Regions from separate parts of the Barnesiella sp. genome, predicted to be linked through region 3. Evidence: riboswitches for the same ligand, from Rfam matches in the RefSeq annotation. Region 3 holds a riboswitch; each other region holds the start of a gene.
What was found. Region 3 has a riboswitch for cobalamin ahead of QVD32_RS00900 (uroporphyrinogen decarboxylase/cobalamine-independent methonine synthase family protein). Riboswitches for the same ligand answer to the same signal wherever they lie in the genome.

Region 1 (7,267 bases), on a different contig from region 3:
GAGAAAATCCCGAGGACGTGTTGGGAGTCAATCCGCTTCAATCGTCTATTGAGGTTAAATTGAAAGCCGATTATGCCAATACCGACAGTTTGGCCGTCATTGAAAAAAATCTCCGGGGGCAAGTGATCGTCAGCGATATTCTTTATCAGAAAGACCTTATCCAGTCGGTCAATGACAATATGAGTCGTATAGGACTGGTGTTATTGGCATTGGCGATAGTTCTCATGCTCATTTCGTTTGCGTTGATAAGCAATACGATTCGATTAGGAGCTTACTCCAAGCGTTTTCTTATCCACACGATGAAACTGGTGGGGGCTACACCGGCATTCATTCGTCGGCCCTTTATCGTTTCCAATGTGATTAACGGTATCGTTGCATCGGTAATAGCTATGTTGTTGCTTTCGGGTTGCATATATTATCTGATGTCCGAGATGGAGAACTTCACGACCCTGCTGTCTGTTCCCATGATGGTATTGGTCTTTTTGTCGGTTTTGATTTTAGGGATTATCTTAACGGCGGTTTCGGCTTATTGGGCTGTTAATCGTTATATTCGTATGGATAGAGATGACCTGTATTATATTTGAAAAAACTTTTATGTATGGAATCTAAGAAAATGAAATCTGAGTCCGTTGTTCCGGGAGAGCAAAAGAAAACGGAGTTTGCCCTCGGCAAGACTAATATTATACTTATAGCTGTGGCGTTCGTTGTGATCGTCGTCGGTTTCCTGCTTATGCTGGGGCCCGGTACTACACCGGAGGCCTATAACCCCGATATATTTAGTTTCCGTCGTATCGTGTTGGCGCCCGGTATAGCTTTTGCAGGTTTCGTTTTCATGGTCTATGCGATCATGCGTAATTCGAAATAATATCGTTAATTTTATTGTATCACATTATGACTTGGTTAGAGTCTCTTATATTGGGCCTCGTACAAGGGCTCACCGAATATCTGCCGGTAAGTAGCAGCGGACACCTCGAAATCGCGAATGCATTGTTCGGTATACAAGGTGAAGAAAACCTCACTTTTGCCGTGTTGGTGCATACGGCGACAGTATGTAGTACGATTGTTGTGCTATGGAAGGAAGTGGAGATTTTGTTTCGTGGACTTTTCCGTTTTACGTGGAATAGCGAAACGAAATATCTGGCAAAAATAGCTTTGTCCATGATACCGGTAGGTATCGTAGGGCTGTTCCTGAAAGACTATGTAGAATCGTTTTTTGGCAACGGTTTGTTATTAGTCGGCATCATGTTGCTGGTAACTGCGGCGTTGTTGACATTCGCCTATTATGCCCGGCCTCGGGTGAAAGAAGATATATCTTATCGAGATGCATTCATCATCGGTCTCTCGCAGGCGGTAGCCGTTTTACCCGGACTTTCGCGTTCCGGTACGACTATTGCGACCGGACTCATGCTGGGAAACAAAAAAGAACAGGTGGCCCGATTCTCGTTTCTTATGGTGATTATTCCTATTTTGGGCGAGGCTCTTCTTGATTTGATGAAAGGAGGGTTTTCTCCTGCGGAGTCGGGATTGTCCATACCGGTGATGATTATCGGATTTCTTGCCGCATTCGTGTCGGGGTGTTTGGCGTGTAAGTGGATGCTCCGTTTAGTCAATAATGGCAAATTAGTGTATTTTGCTATCTATTGTGTGGCGATGGGAGCTTGTGCTATAATTTATTCGCTTGTTCACTAATATCGCCGATATGGACTTTAACGAAGGCGAAATCATATATATCGACAAACCGCTTCATTGGACTTCGTTCGATGTGGTCAAGCGCATACGGTTGCGTATACTCCGCCGTATCAAACAAAAAAAATTGAAGGTGGGGCATGCGGGAACTCTCGATCCGTTGGCTACGGGCGTGATGATTATATGCACGGGACGGGCGACGAAACGGATAGAAGAATTTCAATATCAGACCAAAGAGTATATAGCGACTTTGCGTCTGGGAGCGACGACACCGTCGTTCGATTTGGAAACAGAGATAGATGGCGTTTATCCCCATGAACATATCACCCGTGAAAGTGTAGAGCGAACTTTACCTCGATTTGTCGGTTCGATTATGCAGATACCGCCCTCTTATTCGGCTTGTAAAGTCGATGGCCGCCGAGCGTACGATATGGCCCGTAAAGGGCAGGCGGTCGATTTGAAGCCCAAAGAATTGGTTATTGACGAAATAGAGCTGCTTTCTTGCGAATTGCCCGAAATCAAAATCAGGGTCGTGTGCAGCAAGGGAACTTATATTCGGGCTTTGGCTCGTGACATCGGAGAGGCGCTCGGTAGTGGAGCCCACCTTGTGGGATTGATCCGTACACGAGTGGGCGACGTGACTCTTGCCGATTGCCTTTCGGTCGAACAGGTCGCCGACATGATAGACCATATAGACGTGGAACCCGTTTTGGAAGAAGAGAAAAAAGAATAATAATTAAAGATATGAAACTGTCCCAATTTAAATTTAAACTACCCGAAGAGCAAATCGCTCAATATCCGGCTAAAAACCGTGATGAATCCCGGTTGATGGTAATCGACCGGAAGACGGGGAAAATAGAACATCGCATTTTTAAGGAAATTATCGAGTATTTCGACGAGAAAGACGTGTTCGTGTTTAACGACACCAAAGTTTTTCCGGCTCGTCTTTACGGCAATAAGGAAAAAACAGGAGCTAAGATAGAGGTTTTTCTGTTACGGGAATTGAACGAAGAGAATCGGTTGTGGGACGTTTTGGTAGAGCCGGCTCGTAAGATTCGTATCGGAAATAAACTCTATTTCGGCGACGACGATTCTATGGTGGCCGAAGTAATCGACAATACGACTTCGCGAGGGCGCACGTTACGATTCCTTTACGACGGTTCCCACGATGAGTTTAAGGAGGCTCTTTACAAGCTGGGAGAAATGCCGTTGCCCTCCTATATCGCCCGTCCGGTAGAAGAGATGGATGCCGATCGGTATCAGAATATTTTTGCTCGTAACGAAGGAGCTGTTGTCACTCCGGCCGCCGGTCTGCATTTCAGCCGTGAGCTGTTGAAACGAATGGAAATTAAAGGAATCGATTACGGGTTCCTCACCCTTCATTCTGGCTTGGGTAATTTTCGTGAAATCGATGTCGAGGATCTCACGAAACACAAGATGGATTCCGAGCAGATGAGAGTGACTCCCGAATTGGTGGAACTCGTGAACCATGCTAAGGACGAAGGTCGTAAAGTGTGTGCCGTGGGTACATCGGTGATGCGAGGGATAGAAAGTGCAGTAAGTACGGGGGGACACATGAAAACGTATGACGGTTGGACTAATAAGTTTATTTTCCCTCCTTACGATTTTACGGTGGCAACCAATTTAGTGACGAACTTTCACATGCCCCTTTCCACTATGCTTATGATGGTAGCTGCGTTCGGTGGTTATGACATCGTTTTGGAGGCATACGAATCGGCATTGAAAGAAGGTTATCGTTTCGGGGCTTACGGTGACGCCATGCTCATTTTGTAAAATCAATTGTACTCTTTATAACAGGGAGGAATAGCGTTTTCTACGTATTCCTCCTTTTGTTTTCGATGAACGATCCTTAGATTCCGACAGTATCTACTGAACCGCCTTTTACGGTTCAGCCGAAAATCCGTGGGGTAGATATGGATTTTAGCGATGAGTCTTTTGTTGACAAACACAATTCGGACTTTTCGGTGAAAAGTTGATTCTTGTTTAAATTTCTATACAAAGTGTACTCCTCCTCTGTGTTTTGCACAGCAAAATATAGGGGAGGTGTCCGAAGGACGGAGGGGTTGAAAAAACGCAGCAAGGGGAACGGATTGGGCTGCAATTTCCCCTCCCCTGCCGTGTCCCGTAGCATTACGGGGTACTATGTTAGCCATATAGGAGACACCGAAGAAACGATAGTTTCTAAGGCGAGGGGGTTGGAAAGATGGCATATAGTATTTTTGTAGTATTACTCCCTCTGTCACTACGTGCCACTTTGCCTATATTTTACATGGCAAAACGCAGGGGGAGAAGGGCGGGCTTTTCACTTTATGGTTTGGCATTTTTTTTTGTGCAAAAGGGCAATTCCCTTAGATTTCCTACTGAGCCGATATTCTCACTGATTATCGACCTCGCTTGTAATAGTAAGAAAACCGAAAAGTAAAGTTGAGAGGCTCTATGAAAATACTATCTTTTCGAGTAGTTTCAGAAAAAATAAAAGTGCTATATTGATGGGCAATAATTCCCCGTTTTGGGAAACTTTCTTGATAAAATAATCCTAAAAGTTTTCCAAAACAGGAAACTTTTGTGTGTAGATTTGTTGTTTTCTTGGAAAGAATTTATGTACCTTTACACTCGCATTTCGGTTCGGTTGTCGCTGTGAGGCACAATCGATAAAAAGGGAATCGGGTGAGAATCCCGGACAGTCCCGCTGCTGTAATTCCTGCAAAAGTCCGTTGACACAGGCCACTGATAAAGAATCTGTTTCTGAATATCGGGAAGGCGTTTTCGGATTGGGAAAAGTCAGAAGACCTGCCGAAGTGGGAGAGAAGCAAATGAACGTTCGAGGAGGCGTTCGCAGTATCGAATCTTTAATAACAATCAGCATGGACTATGCATGTATTACCATTACGAAACGTGATGGATCCAAAGAGAACTTCTCGATTGAGAAAATCGAGCGGGCTATCGCTAAGGCTTATCGTGCCGACGGTATGAACGACGACGAGACCTCTATTAAACAAGTTACGGCCGAGGTTGCCGCTGCCATCGATAGGGAGAATATCTCGGTAGAAGAGATTCAGGATTTGGTAGAGCGCAAATTGATGATGCGCAATCCCTCGGTAGCGAAGAAATTTATCATTTATCGGGAGTGGCGTACCAAAGAACGTGAAAAGCGCACATCGATGAAGCAGGTGATGGACGGTATCGTGGCGGTCGAGAAGAACGACGTAAACCTGAGCAATGCTAATATGTCGTCTCATACACCGGCAGGGCAAATGATGACATTCGCCTCGGAGGTCACGAAAGATTATGCCTATAAATATTTGGTCGGGGTTCGTTATGGACGGGAACACCGGGAAGGCGACATACACATTCACGACCTCGATTACTATCCCACCAAGACGACCACTTGCGTACAATATGATTTGGAGGACATCTTCAACCGGGGATTCCATACCAAGAACGGTACGGTGCGTACGCCGCAGTCCATACAGAGTTATGCCACGTTGGCCACCATCGTTTTTCAGACCAACCAAAATGAGCAACACGGCGGGCAATCTATTCCGGCTTTCGACCATTTTATGGCGCCGGGCGTATTGAAGAGTTTCCGCAAGCATCTCGAAAACGGGGTGGGCTTTATTTGTCGTTTGCACGGAATGGAAGATATGCCGGCGTTGAAAGATTTGTTTCAGGAAGGAGTTGTTTCGATCGATATGACCGAAGAACAGAAAGCCGCTTTGGGCGAGCGTTTGAAAGAGATAGGGGTGAACGTTTCTGTTGCCGAACTCGATACCGCTTGGCGACAAAGTTACGAAATGACTCGTAAAGATACGCATCAAGCTATGGAGGGGTTGGTTCACAATCTCAATACCATGCACTCTCGTGGAGGTAATCAAGTGGTGTTCAGTTCGATAAATTATGGGACGGACACTTCGGCCGAAGGCCGTATGGTCATGCGGGAGTTGCTTTCGGCGACTGTCGAGGGACTCGGTAGCGGTGAAGTCCCGGTATTCCCCATACAGATATTTAAGGTAAAAGACGGTGTCTCTTACACCGATGAGGATTACGATGCCGCGATGGCCGATTTCGAGGGAGCGATGGCGGGAAAAATCAAATTCAAGGCGCCTAATTTCGACCTGTTGCTCGAAGCCTGTCGCACGACTTCTACTTCGCTCTTCCCCAACTTTCTCTTTTTAGATACCGAATACAACAAAAACGACCTTTGGAAAGCCGATGATCCCGACCGTTTCCGTTACGAAGTGGCGACGATGGGATGCCGTACGAGGGTCTTCGAGAATTTACACGGCATTAAAAGTTCGTGGGGACGGGGCAATCTCTCCTTTACTTCGATGAATATGCCCCGGTTGGCAATAGAGGCCCGGCGGGAGGCTGAGGAGTTGCATCCCGACGGCGACAAGCATGCTATTCGTCGGGAAGCCCGTATTCTATTTTTGGAGAAAGTGCGCAGTGTGGCATCGATGATTGCCGAGCAACTCTACGAGCGTTATGAATACCAGCGCAAAGCGCTTGCCCGTCAGTTCCCGTTTATGATGGGCAACGACGTTTGGAAAGGTGGTGGTAAGTTACAACCCAACGACGAGGTGGGCGATGTCATCGATAGCGGGACATTGGGTATCGGGTTCATCGGCGGGCACAATGCGATGTGTGCTATTTACGGCGAAGGCCATGCTCATAACCAAGAGGCATGGAACACGCTCTATGATGCCATACGGGTGATGAACAATGTTGTCGAGGAGTACAAGACCCGCTACAATCTCAATTACTCGGTTCTGGCTACTCCGGCCGAAGGGCTTTCGGGACGTTTCACTCGTATGGATCGCAAACGTTACGGTGTTATTCCGGGCGTGACCGATCGGGACTACTACGTAAATTCGTTCCATATCGATGTGAAAGAACCGGTGGGTATTGTAGAGAAAATCAAGAAAGAAGCCCCTTTTCATGCTATCACGAAAGGTGGGCACATTACCTATGTCGAGCTCGACGGCGAAGCGAAAAAGAATGTCTCTGTCATTCTCAAAATCGTGAAAGTGATGCACGACGAAGGAATCGGTTACGGGTCGATCAATCACCCGGTAGATACCTGTCGTTCGTGCGGTTACCGAGGTGTCATCTATACGCAATGTCCGGTTTGCAAGAGTGAGAATATATCGCGTATGCGACGGATTACGGGTTACCTCACCGGAAGCCTCGAATCTTGGAATTCTGCTAAGCAGGCCGAAGAGCGTGACCGTGTGAAACACAAATAATGGAACCGCTTCACATCATCAATGTTTACCCCGAGACTATCTCCGACGGTTTCGGGGTACGCTATGCCATCTATCTGGCCGGTTGTACCCATCATTGCCGGGGATGCCACAATCCCGGCAGTTGGAGTCCGGTGGCCGGCGAGCCGCTCACGGAGCTTATTCTCTCCCGTATCGTCGCCGAGATAAACGACAATCCCATTCTCGATGGAATCACCATTTCGGGCGGCGACCCTTTCTACAACCCTTTTGCGTTGTTGGCTCTGCTCCGTCGCCTCAAAGAGGAAACTCACAAAAACGTCTGGTGTTACACCGGC
Region 2 (7,267 bases), on a different contig from region 3:
TCGTTGTATAACGGTCAAAAAAGCGAGATATTCCAGTCTGCTCGGGAGTTCGGTTCGGCGGGCTCTATCTATTTGACGACACGTCGCCCTAAATTTAAACCGGGAGAAAAATCGCATTTGAAAGCATCTGTGAAGGCCGGGTCATTCGATTTGCTGAATCCTTCGGTTTTGTTTGAATATAAACTTAGCGAGACGGTCAGCATGACATTCAATAGCGAGTGGATCAATTCGAGCGGGAAATATAAATTCCGTTACCGGCGGGTGACTCCTTCGGGAGAGACGGCATACGATACCACGGCTACCCGTAAAAACGGAGACATCGATGCCGTTCGGTTCGAAGGAGGATTGCAAGGTTACTTGCCCAACGGTTATTGGAAAGCCTATGTTTATCATTATAGTTCCGAGCGGGGGATTCCGGGGGCTATCGTCAATAACGTGTGGCGCAACGGAGAGCGTTTGTGGGACCGGAATTCTTTCGTGCAGGGTGTCTATCAACAGGATATTACCCGCAAATATGGGATTAAGGTGAATGCCAAGTATGCTTTCGATTATACCCATTATATGAATAACGACGATAAGCTGATGCGAGTCGATAACCAGTATAAACAGCGAGAGGTTTATGTTTCGGTAGCCAATAAGTATTCGATATTCAGAAATTGGGACGTCTCGGTGGCATACGACATGCAGTGGAACGGTTTGTCGGAGTACATGTCGGCCGACCGGTACACGCACTGGATTTCGGCGGCAACAGCTTTTTCTCTTGCCGACCGTTTGAAAATGCAGGCCAGTGTTTTGGCGACTTTGGTCGATGAGAAGGCATCGGGACAAGTGAAAGCGCCTAATAAAAGTAAAGTGACTCCGGCGGTATTTCTTTCTTATCAACCGTTTAAAAAATATAATTGGGTGTTTCGCGCTTTTTATAAACAGATATATCGTATGCCCACCTTCAATGACTTGTACTATGCCGATATGGGTAACTCGGTATTGAAGCCCGAAAGCGCTACGCAATACAATGTGGGATTTACTTATGCTGTCGCTCCGAAAACGGGTTTCCTTTCGGGGTTTCATGCAGGAGCCGACGTTTATTATAACCTCGTTTCCGACAAGATTATCGCCTATCCCAAAGGACAGCAGTTCCGGTGGACTATGCTCAATCTCGGTAAAGTCGATATCCGGGGTGTCGACGTTCAGGCTACGGCGACTTTCCGTTTACCGTATGAAATAAGTTTAATGACGAAGGTGCAATACACCTATCAAGAGGCGATAGATATAACCAGTCCTCGGGATAACTATTATCGCGACCAGATTCCGTATATACCCTGGCATAGCGGATCGGCCATATTGAATTTGAGCTATGACGATTGGAGTTTGAATTATAGTTTCGTATATGTGGGGGAACGGTACAATCAGCAAGAAAATATCGAATATAATTATGTGCAGCCGTGGTACACGAGCGATATATCTTTGGTGAAATCGTTTCGGATAAAATCGGTGAACCTGAAAGTGACGGCCGAGGTTAATAATGTGTTTGATCAGGCATACGACGTCGTTCTTAATTATCCTATGCCCATGCGTAACTATCGTTTTGGAATTGCCATTGAATTGTAATGAGATCGGTTGTCGCACATATTGTTTCGTGTATCCTGCTGGCGGGAATATCGTTGATGACTTCCTGTCGGGAAGACGAGGTCATTATCTTGGCGGAATATGAACGATTGCCGCTCGGAGACAACAGCCGGTCTGATTATGCCGGACTTTATTTGTTGAACGAGGGGAATATGGGTTCGAATAAATGTACGCTCGATTTCGTCGATTTCGATAACGGCTATTATGTCCGTAACTTGTATGCCGAGAAGAATCCTAACGTGGTAAAGGAATTGGGCGATGTGGGTAACGATGTCCAGATATATGGTTCCAAGATGTATGCGGTTATTAACTGTTCGCATAAGGTCGAAGTCCTCGATGCTCGTTCTTGTCAGCGATTGGGACAAGTGGACATACCTAATTGCCGATATATCGCCTTCGATAAAGGTTTTGCTTATGTTTCGGCTTATGTAGGTCCGGTAGGGATAGACCCGAATGCTCAGCTCGGAGCTGTCTTTCAAGTCGATACCGCTACTCTCGAAATTACGGCCGAAGTAACGGTGGGTTATCAACCCGATGAGTTGGTCATTCAAGACGGCCTTATTTATGTGGCTAATTCAGGCGGTTATCGTAAACCGAATTATGATAATACGGTTTCGGTGATCGATATCGAAACGATGACGCAGATACGAAAGATTCCCGTAGGAATTAACTTGCATCGTATCCGGGCGGATAAATACGGGAAATTATGGGTTTCATCTCGGGGTGATTATGAGAAGATTCCTTCCCGTCTTTTCGTTCTGGAAAAAGATAAGCGTACAAACCGCATGGAGGTGAGAGATACTTTGAATGTCTCTTGCAGCGAGATGGATATTTGCGGCGATTCGCTTTATCTGTATAGCGTGGAGTGGAGTAATATTTCGCAAGAAAATAATGTTACTTACGGTATTATCGATGTTCGTACCGGGGAATTGATTTCAAATAGTTTTATTAAGGACGGTACGGAAACCGATATAGAAATCCCTTATGGATTGAAAGTAAATCCCGAGACCGGAGACGTTTATGTAACGGATGCCAAGAATTACGTGTCGAGCGGAAATCTGCATTGTTATGGACGGGACGGGATAAGAAAATGGAGCGTTCGTACCGGGGATATTCCGGCGCACATGGCTTTTTTGTATAAAAATAAATAAACCGATATGAAGAAAGTGTGGTATGTTTTGTCGATGGCTTTGATTTTGCTGATAGCCTCTTGTCAGTCCGATAATCCTTCTATGATTACATTAGGGCTTGACGATACGTATGTAGTGGAACGCATGAAGGGCTTGACGTTACACCCGGGTTTTACCGGAGAACGATACGAATGGGCTCTTTCTTACGAGTCCGATTCGGTATCTGTCACCGATTCGATTGTGGCGACGACACGCGATTATACGTTTGTAGCAAGTGAAACGGGAACGTATCGGTTGCGATTCCAGATTTATGATGCGGCTAATCCCATAACCCATCTTATGCGTATTGTCGTTCGCAAAGAAGAGGTAGCTTATAGCCCTTACATAACTAAGGTTTATGAATATCGCCCTGCACCGGGACAGTTTGTCAATGAGCTTCCGAGATATACCGAGGGAGATACCGAAGAATCTATGCGGCAGAAAGTCGAAGATTGTTTGGCATACGACGCCCGTACGATGGTCACGTTGGGAGGCTACGGCGGATATATTGTCGTCGGTTTCGACCATACGATTGTCAATCGGCCGGGAGAATACGATTTCAAAATATTGGGTAACGCATTTTATGCCAATGACAATCCTCGTCCCGATGCCCCGTTGGGAGGTAGTAGCGAACCCGGGATAGTGATGGTCTCGGTCGATACGAACGGGAATGGCGTTCCCGATGATGAATGGTACGAGTTGGCCGGTAGCGAATATTATAAAAAAGAGACTTTGAAGAATTATGAGATAACCTACTATCGACCCGATGAAAACAAGGAGTCGGTGACTTGTTCCAATCCGAATATCACGGATTCTACGTATGTCCGGTGGACCGACAATTATGGAAATACAGGATATATATCGCAACTCACTTTCCATAAGCAACCGTATTATCCACAATGGATTTCGGAAAGTTCGATAACTTTCAAAGGGAGCAGGCTTGCCGATAACGCTATCGACGAGAGTGGAAACGGGAGTTATTATGTCCTTTACGCATACGATTGGGGTTATGCGGATAATCACCCCAACAGTAGCGAAAAGTCCAATTTTAAAATCGATTGGGCGGTGGATAGCGAAGGTAATCCGGTCGATTTACCGGGTGTCGATTTCATAAAAATTTATACGGGAGTGAACCAATTCAACGGTTGGTTGGGCGAATGTTCGACCGAAGTAATGGGTGTTACCGATTTACATATAGAAGAATGACTATGAAAAAATAGAAAGAAACGAGAGGAAAATAACTAAAAAAATATAGTGCACACAGGTTCGGCTACTTGAAAAAGGTCCGCCGATTAAAAGGGAATCGGGTGTAAGTCCCGAACAGTCCCGCTGCTGTAAGCTCCACAAAAAGGTCCCGAGAATACTGAAAGCCACTGATTATGACGATTGGGAAGGCATCGGTTACCGGAGTAAGTCAGAAGACCTGCCGTGTGTATTGTCCGAAAAGCTTGCGAGGTATGAGCTGTGACAAAAAAACGCCGGGAAGTTCGGGAAAGTTTTGGAAGCATATAAGTGGTGTATCTTGCAAGTATTGAATGAGAAAGAACTATTTATTTAATACTTAAAAGTTTAACAAAGATGAGAAAGATTTATGCTTTGATGGTATTGCTGTTTGCGGTTTTACAATTACCTGCACAAGTCCTTGTGCAAGGTCGTCCGCACCCTACGGCAAAGCCGCAGATGGTATCGCCGAGGGCGATTGTCGATGGAACTTTCACGATGGACATGATCGAAAACTGGTCTGGCGAAGGGGCCAATCGCGCTGCGTTCGTCGTACAATGGAATGCCGAGAGTGAAACCTCGGCGTTGGTTTGGGGATTTCGTTGGGACGGTGAAGCTACCGGCGAAACGATGGCGCGTGCAATCGCTGCTTCCGACCCTCGTTTTTTCATTATGACCGAAACAGGAACGGCGTATGGTAGCACTGTATCGGGTTTTGGGTACGATGTTAACAAGAGTGGCGATTTTTCTATTACTAAGGACGGAGTAACACTTTCCCCTGATGAGAACGGGATAATCTTTTCTTCGTCGTATGGATATGACGGTTGGACCTGTACCGATCCCGAGGACTATTGGCAATCGGGCTGGTATCAAGGGTATTGGTCTTATTGGCTGAAATCGAGCGATAGCGATCCCTGGGGATACTCCGGGACTGGAATTACGGGCCGTAAATTGACTGACGGTTGTTGGGACGGTTGGAATTTTTCGGTAAACATGTCGCCTCAATCGTGGAAACCTCTTGCGCCGGCTCCTAAAAACGGGCCGACAGCTCCTTCTGTGAAAGTTCAACCCGAAGATTTGACGGTTTCTCCGGGAGAATCGGTAACTTTTGCTCCTGAGTTCAAAGGCGATAGTTTGTATTTCCAATGGTACAAAGACGAAGTAGCCATACAAGATGCCGAAGCGTCGTCTTATTCGATCGTTTCGGCGGAAACTTCCGATGCCGGGCGTTATTATTGTGTGGTGAGCAACATGCTTGATACGATTTCTACCGATACGGTTACGCTCGTTGTCGGCGATAAATCGGTAGTAACCGCCCCGGGAGAGGAACCGGGAACTGCCCTCGTGGTGTATGACGATTCGTATGCCTCTTTTTCGGGGATTTTGACGATCCCCCAAACTATCCTGATAGAGGGAGAATCTTACACGGTAGTCGGTATCGACGATATGGCTTTTATGGGGTGTGCTAAATTGACTTCGGTTATTTTTCCTTCGACTTTGAAAACAATCGGCGAAGGGGCATTTTACGGATGCAGCCGTTTGACATCTGTGGAGTTGCCTGCGCAAACGGTTTCGATCGGTAATGAGGTTTTCGGCGATTGTCCTCTTTTGGCAACCCTCTCTTTGGGTGAAGGATTGGAGAGCATAGGTCGCTCGGCCTTCGAGAATTGTATCGCTTTGACCGGTGTAAGTATGCCGGCAGGTATGGAATCGATAGGGGCTTTGGCTTTCAAGGGTTGTACGAAGTTGGCTTCGGCTGCTTTGGGGAACTCTTTGACTTTATTGGGCGATTCGGCTTTTTATGGCTGTTCGGCTTTGCAATCGGTGGAATTGCCGGTTACGGTATCCTCGGTGGGTACTCGTACATTTGCCGGTTGTTCTGCTTTGAATGCTGTCGGGTTAGGAAATGTTTCGGCTATTGGCGAAGCCGCTTTTAACGGCTGTTCCGCTTTGACTGAAATTGCGATACCGAATGGGGTCGAAACGCTCGGCAATTATGCTTTTTACGGTTGCAGTGCTTTGGCGACAGTGACTTTGGGTACACAGGAGCGTTCATCTTCTTCTTTGAAAACAATCGGCGATTATGCTTTTGCCGAGACTGCTGTGAAATCGGTCGTATTACCCGACGGTGTGAGTACTCTTGGTAACTATGCCTTTAACAAGTGTGCTTCTTTGGCCACCGTTTCGTTGGGAAATAGTTTGACCGCTATCGGTAATTATGCTTTCAGCGATTGTGAGAAATTGGAATCCGTAACATTCGGAAGTGCTCTCGAAACTATTGGAGAACGTGCGTTTGCCAGTGCGAAAATTTCTTCTCTTGTTTTGCCTGCTACGGTGAGAACGATAGGTGATTGGGCTTTTTATAATAATCCTTTAACGGCCATAACTTTTAACGATGGCTTGCAGTCGATCGGCAGCAGGGCTTTCTATGGTGTATCGGTTCAAACGTTGAATATTCCCAATAGCGTGACCGAATTGGGCAGCTATGCATTTAGCGGTTGCAAGTCGTTGGAAACAGTGACTATCGGGACAGGTGTGACGAAAATAAGTGAATTTACGTTTAATACATGTTCTGCGTTAACGCAGATATCTTGTCCGTCGGTAACCGAAATCGGGGCGAGCGCATTTAAAGGTTGTTCATCGTTGGTCGATATTCCTTTGAACGATAAGATTACTTCGCTCGGTAATTATGTGTTTTCGGGTTGCTCTGCGATAGAGTCGCTTGTTATTCCGAATAGTGTAACTTCGATCGGTAGTTATGCCTTTGAGAAATGCACGAAGTTGACATCGGCGACTTTGGGTACAGGTATAAGCTCTATTCCCGATTATATGTTTAGCAGCTGTTCCGCTTTGACGTCGGTAGTTCTGCCGGAGAATATTACTGGGATCGGCAAATATGCTTTCCAAAGTACGGCCTTTACCGAGTTGCCGCTGACAGCAAGCATTACCGAGATAAAAGATTATGCTTTCAAAAGCTGTACGAAATTAACATCGGTAGCTATTCCCGATCGGGTTACTAAACTGGGAACTTATGTGTTCCAAAGTTGTACGGGATTGGAATCTGCAAAAATAGGGGGTGGCGTTACTTCTGTGCCGAATTATATGTTCCACGGCTGTACGAATCTGGTTAATGTAGAACTTTCGGAAAAAGTGACTTCTATCGGCAATTCTGCTTTTTATAATTGTAAGGGCTTGAAATCATTGCCGGTTACCGAATCGATAACTTCTATCGGGACGAATGCATTTTACGG
Region 3 (7,267 bases):
CGGTTTCGATGACTGTATTGCTTAGGAACATTTCTTTGGGAAAAACATTTTCGACGGTTTTCATTCCGTTTAAATAAGCTTCGCCACCCGACACGATTTTACTATTCAGCATATCGAGATATTTCAAAGAAGGAAGTTCTCGAATCGTTTTTATGTCCGAGCTATTTAAATCGCCTTGTAAAATAAGTGTTGTGATCGTATCGGTTGTGGCAGGAAGCAGAGAGGATAGAGTCCCGGCAACGTCTACTCGGATAACCCCTTCGGGTACATCGGGTTGAGGTTCTCCTTTTTCAGCGACTATTCGCATGGCGTTGATATAGGAAAATCCCGAAGTGTTGTTACTGCTTTTACCGATAGTCAATACAACGACTCCTTGTGCCGTGGGTTTTATGCCCTTTACGGTAGCGACCGACGAAGTGTTGGAAGCTGCATCGATGGTCGCACTTCCGCTATTTTCTCCCGCATAGGTATAGGTTGTTTCTCTATTTCCATCGCCTGCCCGAGAACCGAAAGTTTGGAAAGAATAAGTTGCAGTCGGGTTTAAGCCAGATATTGTCAAAACAGGATTTTCTCCATTGGAACTGAAATTACTTGTCGAAATGGCTGTGTTCATGTCCCAAATAGTGGAGTTACTGCCGTTGGTGGCCGCATGGGTAAAACCGGTAGTAATTTCTATCGAAACGGTCGTTGCGTTTCCAGTGGAATCATTCAGCATGTCGACTCTATATCCGCTGGCTTGGTTGTTAACATTATTCCAGCTATCGAGTCCGGCTTCGGCAGGACCGAAGTTAATATAGATGGGAGTCGTAGATATTTCTACCGGGGTACTCCCTGCTATTTCGGGGATATTGGCATTTTTGACGATATTAAATAAAATGTCATGAGCGGCATCATTCAAATGCACACCGTCACCAGAATCGTATTCGGGGCGTATAAAGCTATATCCGTCTTCGGTCGCTATGGGAGTGTAGAAGTCGAGTGCGTATTCGCCATATTTATTCAATATACTGTCTGTCAGTTCTTTGAATTGATCTCTTGCTGCTTGCTTCCAAATGTCGGGTTGATGTTCTTCGCTGTATGGACCATCATACTTTTCCCCGAAATTATGGGGCTGTGAAGTGGTAATCCAAACTTTTACACCAGCAGCTTTCGCCAAATCTATGATAGTGGCGAAATGTTTCATTTGCGTAGCGACAGGAATACCGTTCGATACATCGTTGGTGGGCATGTTGATAATGATAGCGTTCGGCGACAGGCTGAGCGCTTTGGTAATATTTCTTTCTGTATCGACTTCGAGAATATGGTTTCCCGTGTTGTAGGGATCGGTTCCGGTCGGCATGATCGCACATGTGGTATAACCACCTTTGGCCAGATTGGTAACCGTGTTGGTAGGGTCTATCGATTGCAGGTAGGTACGATACTGATTTACCCAAGCTCTATTGGAGTCGGAGACGCCCGCTCCGGCTGCTGTCGATGAGCCTAATACGACAATTCTGGTTCCTGCATCAGCAAAAAACATAAAGCAAGAAACCAGTAAGAAGCATAATGTACTGAGGATTGTTTTTTTCATATCCGTCTTCATGGTTTAATTAATAAATAATATTTATCCACAAAGATACGGGCGTGTACTTATATAAATAAAGTACTATTTTAATAAAGTATGATATTAATATAACAAAAAAAATATGTTTCGGCTTATTTCTTGATTCGACGTGAGGCCCTCGTCATCGTGAAAGCTCGTTTGTAAAAAATGAATATAGGTATAGTTGCTCCGACAGCTAATGCGAATAAAACAGAGGCTGTCGTTATACCGTTTTTGAAAATCTCCAAAAGGTAATGGATTGCTTCGTTATCGTTATTACTGCTTTGAAGGAATTTGATAAGAGAAAATACAGTGCGATAGGCATACATTCCCGGTATCATCGGTAACAATGCCGGTATGTAGAGTACCGTGGCCGGGCAGAAGAGCTTGTAGGCAGAAAAATGGCTGAGAAGCCCGATAGAAAATGCTGCGATGAATGATGCAGAGGCTAAATCTAATCCGGCGTATTGCAGTAGTACGAATCGTATGCTGTGGCCGATAGCAGCGAGTATGGCTGTACACGGGATAACTCGACGAGGAGGATTGGATATAACCGAAAAACCGATTGCCGCTATGGCTGCACCGATGGCATCGGCGGCGACGGAACCTATGAATTGCCATTCTGTCATAATAGTTTTCCTCCCATCATCAATAATGTGATAGCCATTCCAAATGCAATACAAATAATTAGTAAAAACGCATTGATGAGTCGTGCTGTTCCTGCCAATACATGCCCCTCGATAATGTCGATAATCCCATTGATTAATGGAACACCGGGAATCAAATAGAGTACACTAGCACCGATAGCTATATCCGGTGTGTTTCCCCATTGCTGCCACATAGTTACCGAGGCTATTAAAGAAGCGACAAACGCCGATATTGTAAATATAAAGTAGTGATTGATATGATGTTTCCCTAATACTTGTTTGAGACGAAATCCGACAAGAGTCGCAACAAAAACCGCTGCAACGGCGATCCAGTCTCCACTGAATAACCGGCAGAAAGATGCATTAGCGAATCCCACTAATACCCATACCAGCCATGCATTTAATCGAGGTTTGCTTGTAATGGCATGATATTTTTCCCATAGCTGGTCGAGAGGGAGATGGTTATCATAGGCTTCCCAACTGAGAGCGCTCAAATCGGAATTGATTTCGAAGTTTATAGCGCCGGCTTTTGCTGTGTTTACCATACTGTATACATGGGTATTTTCCTTATTCCGCAAAGTCATTATGATTGTTTTGTGAAATAAGGTCATGTGTGCTTCAAAACCGAAAGATTCGGCTATACGGGCTGTATTGCGTACAATTCTCGACGTATGTACTCCCGAAGCCATGAGACATGTAGCATATTCCGAAAGGAACTGCGATACGGCTTTAAGTTCTTCGTGTATACTGTTCACCTTTGTTGTATTGACTGGTTTTTCGACGTGCAAAGATAGTGAAAGGTGAGTGCAAAGGCAAGCGGAAATTGCATTTCCGACTTGACTATGCAGAACCGCATCCTATTTTCGCATACTGTGCAAAGATAGTGAAAGATAAGAGCAGGATAAAACAAATATATTTGTTTTTCATGTCGAACCATACTCTATTTTCGATTCAATCGCAAATTCGTGGGGGTAGACTTTTTGCATATATAAAGGTAGAAAAACCGGGAAGCCCGTTTTATTCTCCCCAAACGGTTTTTGCAATATTTTTCATTGTCGCTATTTTGTTCCACATTTCTTGTTCTGAAATCGAACTGTTTCCCGATAAATTCCTGAAATTGCCTTGACAACTGAGATGAAGAGACTCCAATGGTAGAAGGCGTGCAGCATTTTCGATATGATGAGTGATAGTGCTGGTAGATATCGGTTGGCTACTTGAAGTCGATACAAGCCCTAATATAACGTCTTTGCTTTGACAATGTTTCAAGATAGAAAAGTCTATATTTTCATTTTCCCTATTACCGAAGTCGAAAGCTATGGCATTCGCTTGCGTAGAGAGTAGTATTTCTGCTATTTTTTCTCGATCTCGGGTATTCCACCATTTCTCGTCGAATTGTAAGGATATGCACATATCGTCGGGCTTGTCGTTTAAGCAGAGTTCGGTCAAACGAGCAAGCACGGTAGACAGAGATGCGAGGTCGGTATTATTTGCTTCGGATATTTGTTGAATATCGCAGCCTCCTGTTAAGTTCCAAGTATAGTCGCTGAATTGTAGGAATCGGCATCCCATATTGTAAAATTCTCTAATTACTTTTTGGTAGGTCTGTGCAATATCATGGGAGAGCACTTCGATGTCGGGATAATATCTTCCTGTATTAAGACGGTTCTCAGGACGGATTAATTCAGCTAATAAAGTCATTGGGGACGGTAGTAGAGCTTTTGCATACATGTCGCCTCCAATAATTCCTGTCAAATAGGTAAAGTGCTCTGTGACAGGTGGTGTCGATAAAAAATGATTGTCGAAGTCTATTTTCCCGCATATAACGGATTTATCATTTTCTTCTGACGTATCGTTTGGTTCTGTTTCGTGCTTGGAAATGTTTTGAAGATGATGAAAAAAATCCGTATATCCGTTTGATCTATAATCCCCATCGGTAACGCATTTTAAACCTATCTGTTTGCATGTGTCGACAATGTGTTGGATTTCTTTATTTTCGATTTCCAGTAATTGTGCTACATTTAGAAGTTCTTCTTGAACTTGTTTGCGTGCTTCGATTAATTGCGGTGAATAAACAAAATTCCCAGTTATATCCACACTGTAAGGAATCATTCTTCTCATAACTGCATCATTTTACATATATATAAACTACGTTATAGAAAAGCGTGTTTCTATAACATGGTGTATTTTTTTGCTTTCGCAAAAAATTTCTATCGGAAAAGTATTCGTTTTATCTCCTAATCCGCGAAGAGATAAATTTTATTATGTAACCGGCAGGTCTTCTGACTTGTTCTATTTTAGACGCCTTCCCAATCTCATTGGATTAGTGGCATTGTAGTTGTTTGTCTAAAATCTATCGAACTACACAGCAGCGGGTCTGTCCGGGATTTACACCCGATTCCCTTTTCATTGCTTTATCGAACGCGATAAAAGCAAACCGATTACAAGGGACAAAGTTATTTCCTTTATTTTATTTTACAATGTTTTTTCTAAAAAATCTTATATATAGATAGGCTTTCTTTTCTTAGTCTTTGTATTATTCGTAGCCGGCAATTCGGGCTATTAGCAAGGGTACATCGGTATTGTCGAGTTTCCCTTGAAAGTTTTCTGCTCCTAAACCGATCGCATAGAGCGGGACATAACCAGCTGTGTGAGAACTGCAAGACCATGTGATTTCGGCTATTTCGTTGAGAATCGTTTTGGCGGCTTCGGCTATCGGTTCATTGTTTTCATATAGAGATTTTATTAAGTCCCCTTGTTGGTTGTGTATAGTTTCTTCGTAAATTTTTTTAAGATGTGCTTCTTGTTCGGGGGATAAGTCGAGCTTGCTCCAAAAGCCAAAGGCATGGGATAGGGCCTTTTGTATGGTTTCCCATGAAATTTCGGTGTTTTGTTTACGCAGATTTTCTATTTCTTTTGTAAACGCTATTCCACTCATCGTTTGATATTGGAGTGCTTGCAGGTTGAGTGAGTAATTTCCGTTGCCTAATACTACGCCTCCGGTTTCATGGTCGGCTGTAACGATAATGAGGGTTTCATCGGGATACTTTCTATAAAAATCATAAGCCAATTTTACCGATTCTTCCAAATCTTTTATTTCTCTGAAATTGGTAGCTCCGTCACGGGAGTGTCCTGCCCAATCTATTTTGGAGCCCTCTATCATTAAAAAGAAACCATTTCCTTTTTGTTGCAGAAAGTCTATTGCACATCGGGTGAGATCGGCTAAACAAATATCTCCCGGTTTACGGTCTATGGCGTAAGGGAAGTCTTTTTGGGGAAATAAAATCATTTTGGAGGCTACCTGGGATTGGCGATTGTATTCTTGTATGCCGAGAGCCAATGTATAGTTGGCTTTTGGAATCATATCGTATAGAGATTTTTTTCCTTCTGGTGACGGTTGTGTAAATTTATCTCCTGCATAGAAATCAAATCCGGCGGCGAGCATATCGACTCCTATTTCGTAACGGTTATTACGGTTTATTTGGTGAGCGAAAAAAGCGGCGGGAGTGGCATCGTCTATTTCTCCGCTGGTAATAATTCCAACAGGTATGTTTTTCTTTTGTGCTGCCACCGCTATACTATATATAGGTAGACTGTCTGCATCCACACCGATCGTATTGTTGTTGGTCTTTTCACCGCAGGCCAATGCCGTACCTGCTGCTGCCGAGTCTGTTACTCCTCGATTGGCAGAGTATGTGCTTACAAAAGTCGTATAAGGGAATTTCGAAAACAATAGCGGTAAGGGTCCTGTCTTACTGGTCAGTTCCCCGTAAAACATTTCAGTACCGTTAACTTGATTTATGCCCATTCCATCGCCGATGATATAGAATACATATTTGGGCCGAGTGGCTTGTGTTGATAAGACGGAAAGGATTAAAAGGCTAATAAAGAGTAGTGTTTTTTTCATCGTGTTTGTATTTCGATCTGTTTTACTTGATGAAACAAAGGTACTTAAAAACAGGAGAACTGAACTTCTCTCGGTATGAATTTTTGATTACAGTGTTTTTATTATCGTATGAAAGGGTCGATATTGAGGGGATATAAAAAAGGCTAACATTATCTGTTAGCCTTTTTTATAGAGTTATCAAAGGACTTTTTAATCTTCGATAGCAGCCTGCGCCGCAGCCACACGTGCGATGGGTACACGGTAAGGACTGCAAGATACGTAGTTCATACCGAGTTTGGCACAGAATTTCACAGATGAAGGTTCACCACCATGCTCACCGCAAATACCGACTTTGAGCGACGGTTTGGTGGAACGGCCTTTTTCCACGCCCATGCGTACGAGTTGCCCTACACCTTTTTGGTCGAGAACTTCGAACGGATCGGTTTTGAGGATACCTTTTTCTTTGTAAATCTTTAAGAATTTACCGGCATCATCACGAGAATAGCCGAACGTCATTTGAGTCAAGTCGTTCGTGCCGAATGAGAAGAAGTCGGCAACTTCGGCAATTTGATCGGCTGTAACGGCTGCACGGGGAACCTCGATCATCGTACCTACTTTGTAGGCAACCGTGTCGCCGCGTTCTTCGAATACTTGTGCAGCGGTACGGTGAATAACTTCGGCTTGCATTCTCAATTCTTCTACAACACCTACAAGGGGAACCATGATTTCGGGGTGAACGTCGATACCTTTTGCTTTTACGTTCAAAGCAGCTTCGATGATGGCTCGGGCCTGCATTTCGGTTATTTCGGGATAGGTACAACCTAACCGGCAACCGCGATGACCCAACATGGGGTTAAATTCTTCCAAAGCATCGCAAGCTAATTTTACTTCGTCGATGCTCATACCCATCTCTTCTGCCAATTCTTTTTGAGTGGCCAATTGATGCGGTACGAATTCGTGTAGAGGAGGATCGAGCAGACGAATGGTTACACCCAGACCGTCCATAGCTTCGAATATTCCTTCGAAGTCGCTGCGTTGCATAGGCAACAGCTTGTCGAGTGCGTGGCGACGTCCCTCTTCGTCTTTCGACAGAATCATTTCGCGCATGGCTTTGATACGGTCGCCTTCGAAGAACATGTGTTCTGTACGGCATAA

Region 1: linked by a shared signal. The riboswitch ahead of QVD32_RS07450 (anaerobic ribonucleoside triphosphate reductase) and the one ahead of QVD32_RS00900 (uroporphyrinogen decarboxylase/cobalamine-independent methonine synthase family protein) in region 3 are both predicted to bind cobalamin.
Region 2: linked by a shared signal. The riboswitch ahead of QVD32_RS10065 (leucine-rich repeat protein) and the one ahead of QVD32_RS00900 (uroporphyrinogen decarboxylase/cobalamine-independent methonine synthase family protein) in region 3 are both predicted to bind cobalamin.

Annotation. Positions count from the first base shown of each region.
Region 1 is NZ_JAIJHU010000029.1:30,909-38,175, forward strand. It holds gene QVD32_RS07425 (cell division protein FtsX) at 1-584, shown strand, start outside; gene QVD32_RS07430 (DUF3098 domain-containing protein) at 599-865, shown strand; gene QVD32_RS07435 (undecaprenyl-diphosphate phosphatase) at 892-1,689, shown strand; gene truB (tRNA pseudouridine(55) synthase TruB) at 1,700-2,419, shown strand; gene queA (tRNA preQ1(34) S-adenosylmethionine ribosyltransferase-isomerase QueA) at 2,431-3,480, shown strand; cobalamin riboswitch at 4,312-4,519, shown strand; gene QVD32_RS07450 (anaerobic ribonucleoside triphosphate reductase) at 4,572-6,953, shown strand; gene nrdG (anaerobic ribonucleoside-triphosphate reductase activating protein) at 6,953-7,267, shown strand, end outside.
Region 2 is NZ_JAIJHU010000048.1:17,097-24,363, reverse strand. It holds gene QVD32_RS10080 (TonB-dependent receptor plug domain-containing protein) at 1-1,608, shown strand, start outside; gene QVD32_RS10075 (YncE family protein) at 1,608-2,777, shown strand; gene QVD32_RS10070 (cell surface protein) at 2,784-4,001, shown strand; cobalamin riboswitch at 4,040-4,240, shown strand; gene QVD32_RS10065 (leucine-rich repeat protein) at 4,374-7,267, shown strand, end outside.
Region 3 is NZ_JAIJHU010000002.1:69,811-77,077, forward strand. It holds gene QVD32_RS00885 (leucine-rich repeat protein) at 1-1,570, opposite strand, end outside; gene QVD32_RS00890 (threonine/serine exporter family protein) at 1,696-2,211, opposite strand; gene QVD32_RS00895 (threonine/serine exporter family protein) at 2,208-2,984, opposite strand; gene QVD32_RS00900 (uroporphyrinogen decarboxylase/cobalamine-independent methonine synthase family protein) at 3,247-4,347, opposite strand; cobalamin riboswitch at 4,482-4,683, opposite strand; gene QVD32_RS00905 (alkaline phosphatase) at 4,763-6,133, opposite strand; gene ppdK (pyruvate, phosphate dikinase) at 6,323-7,267, opposite strand, start outside.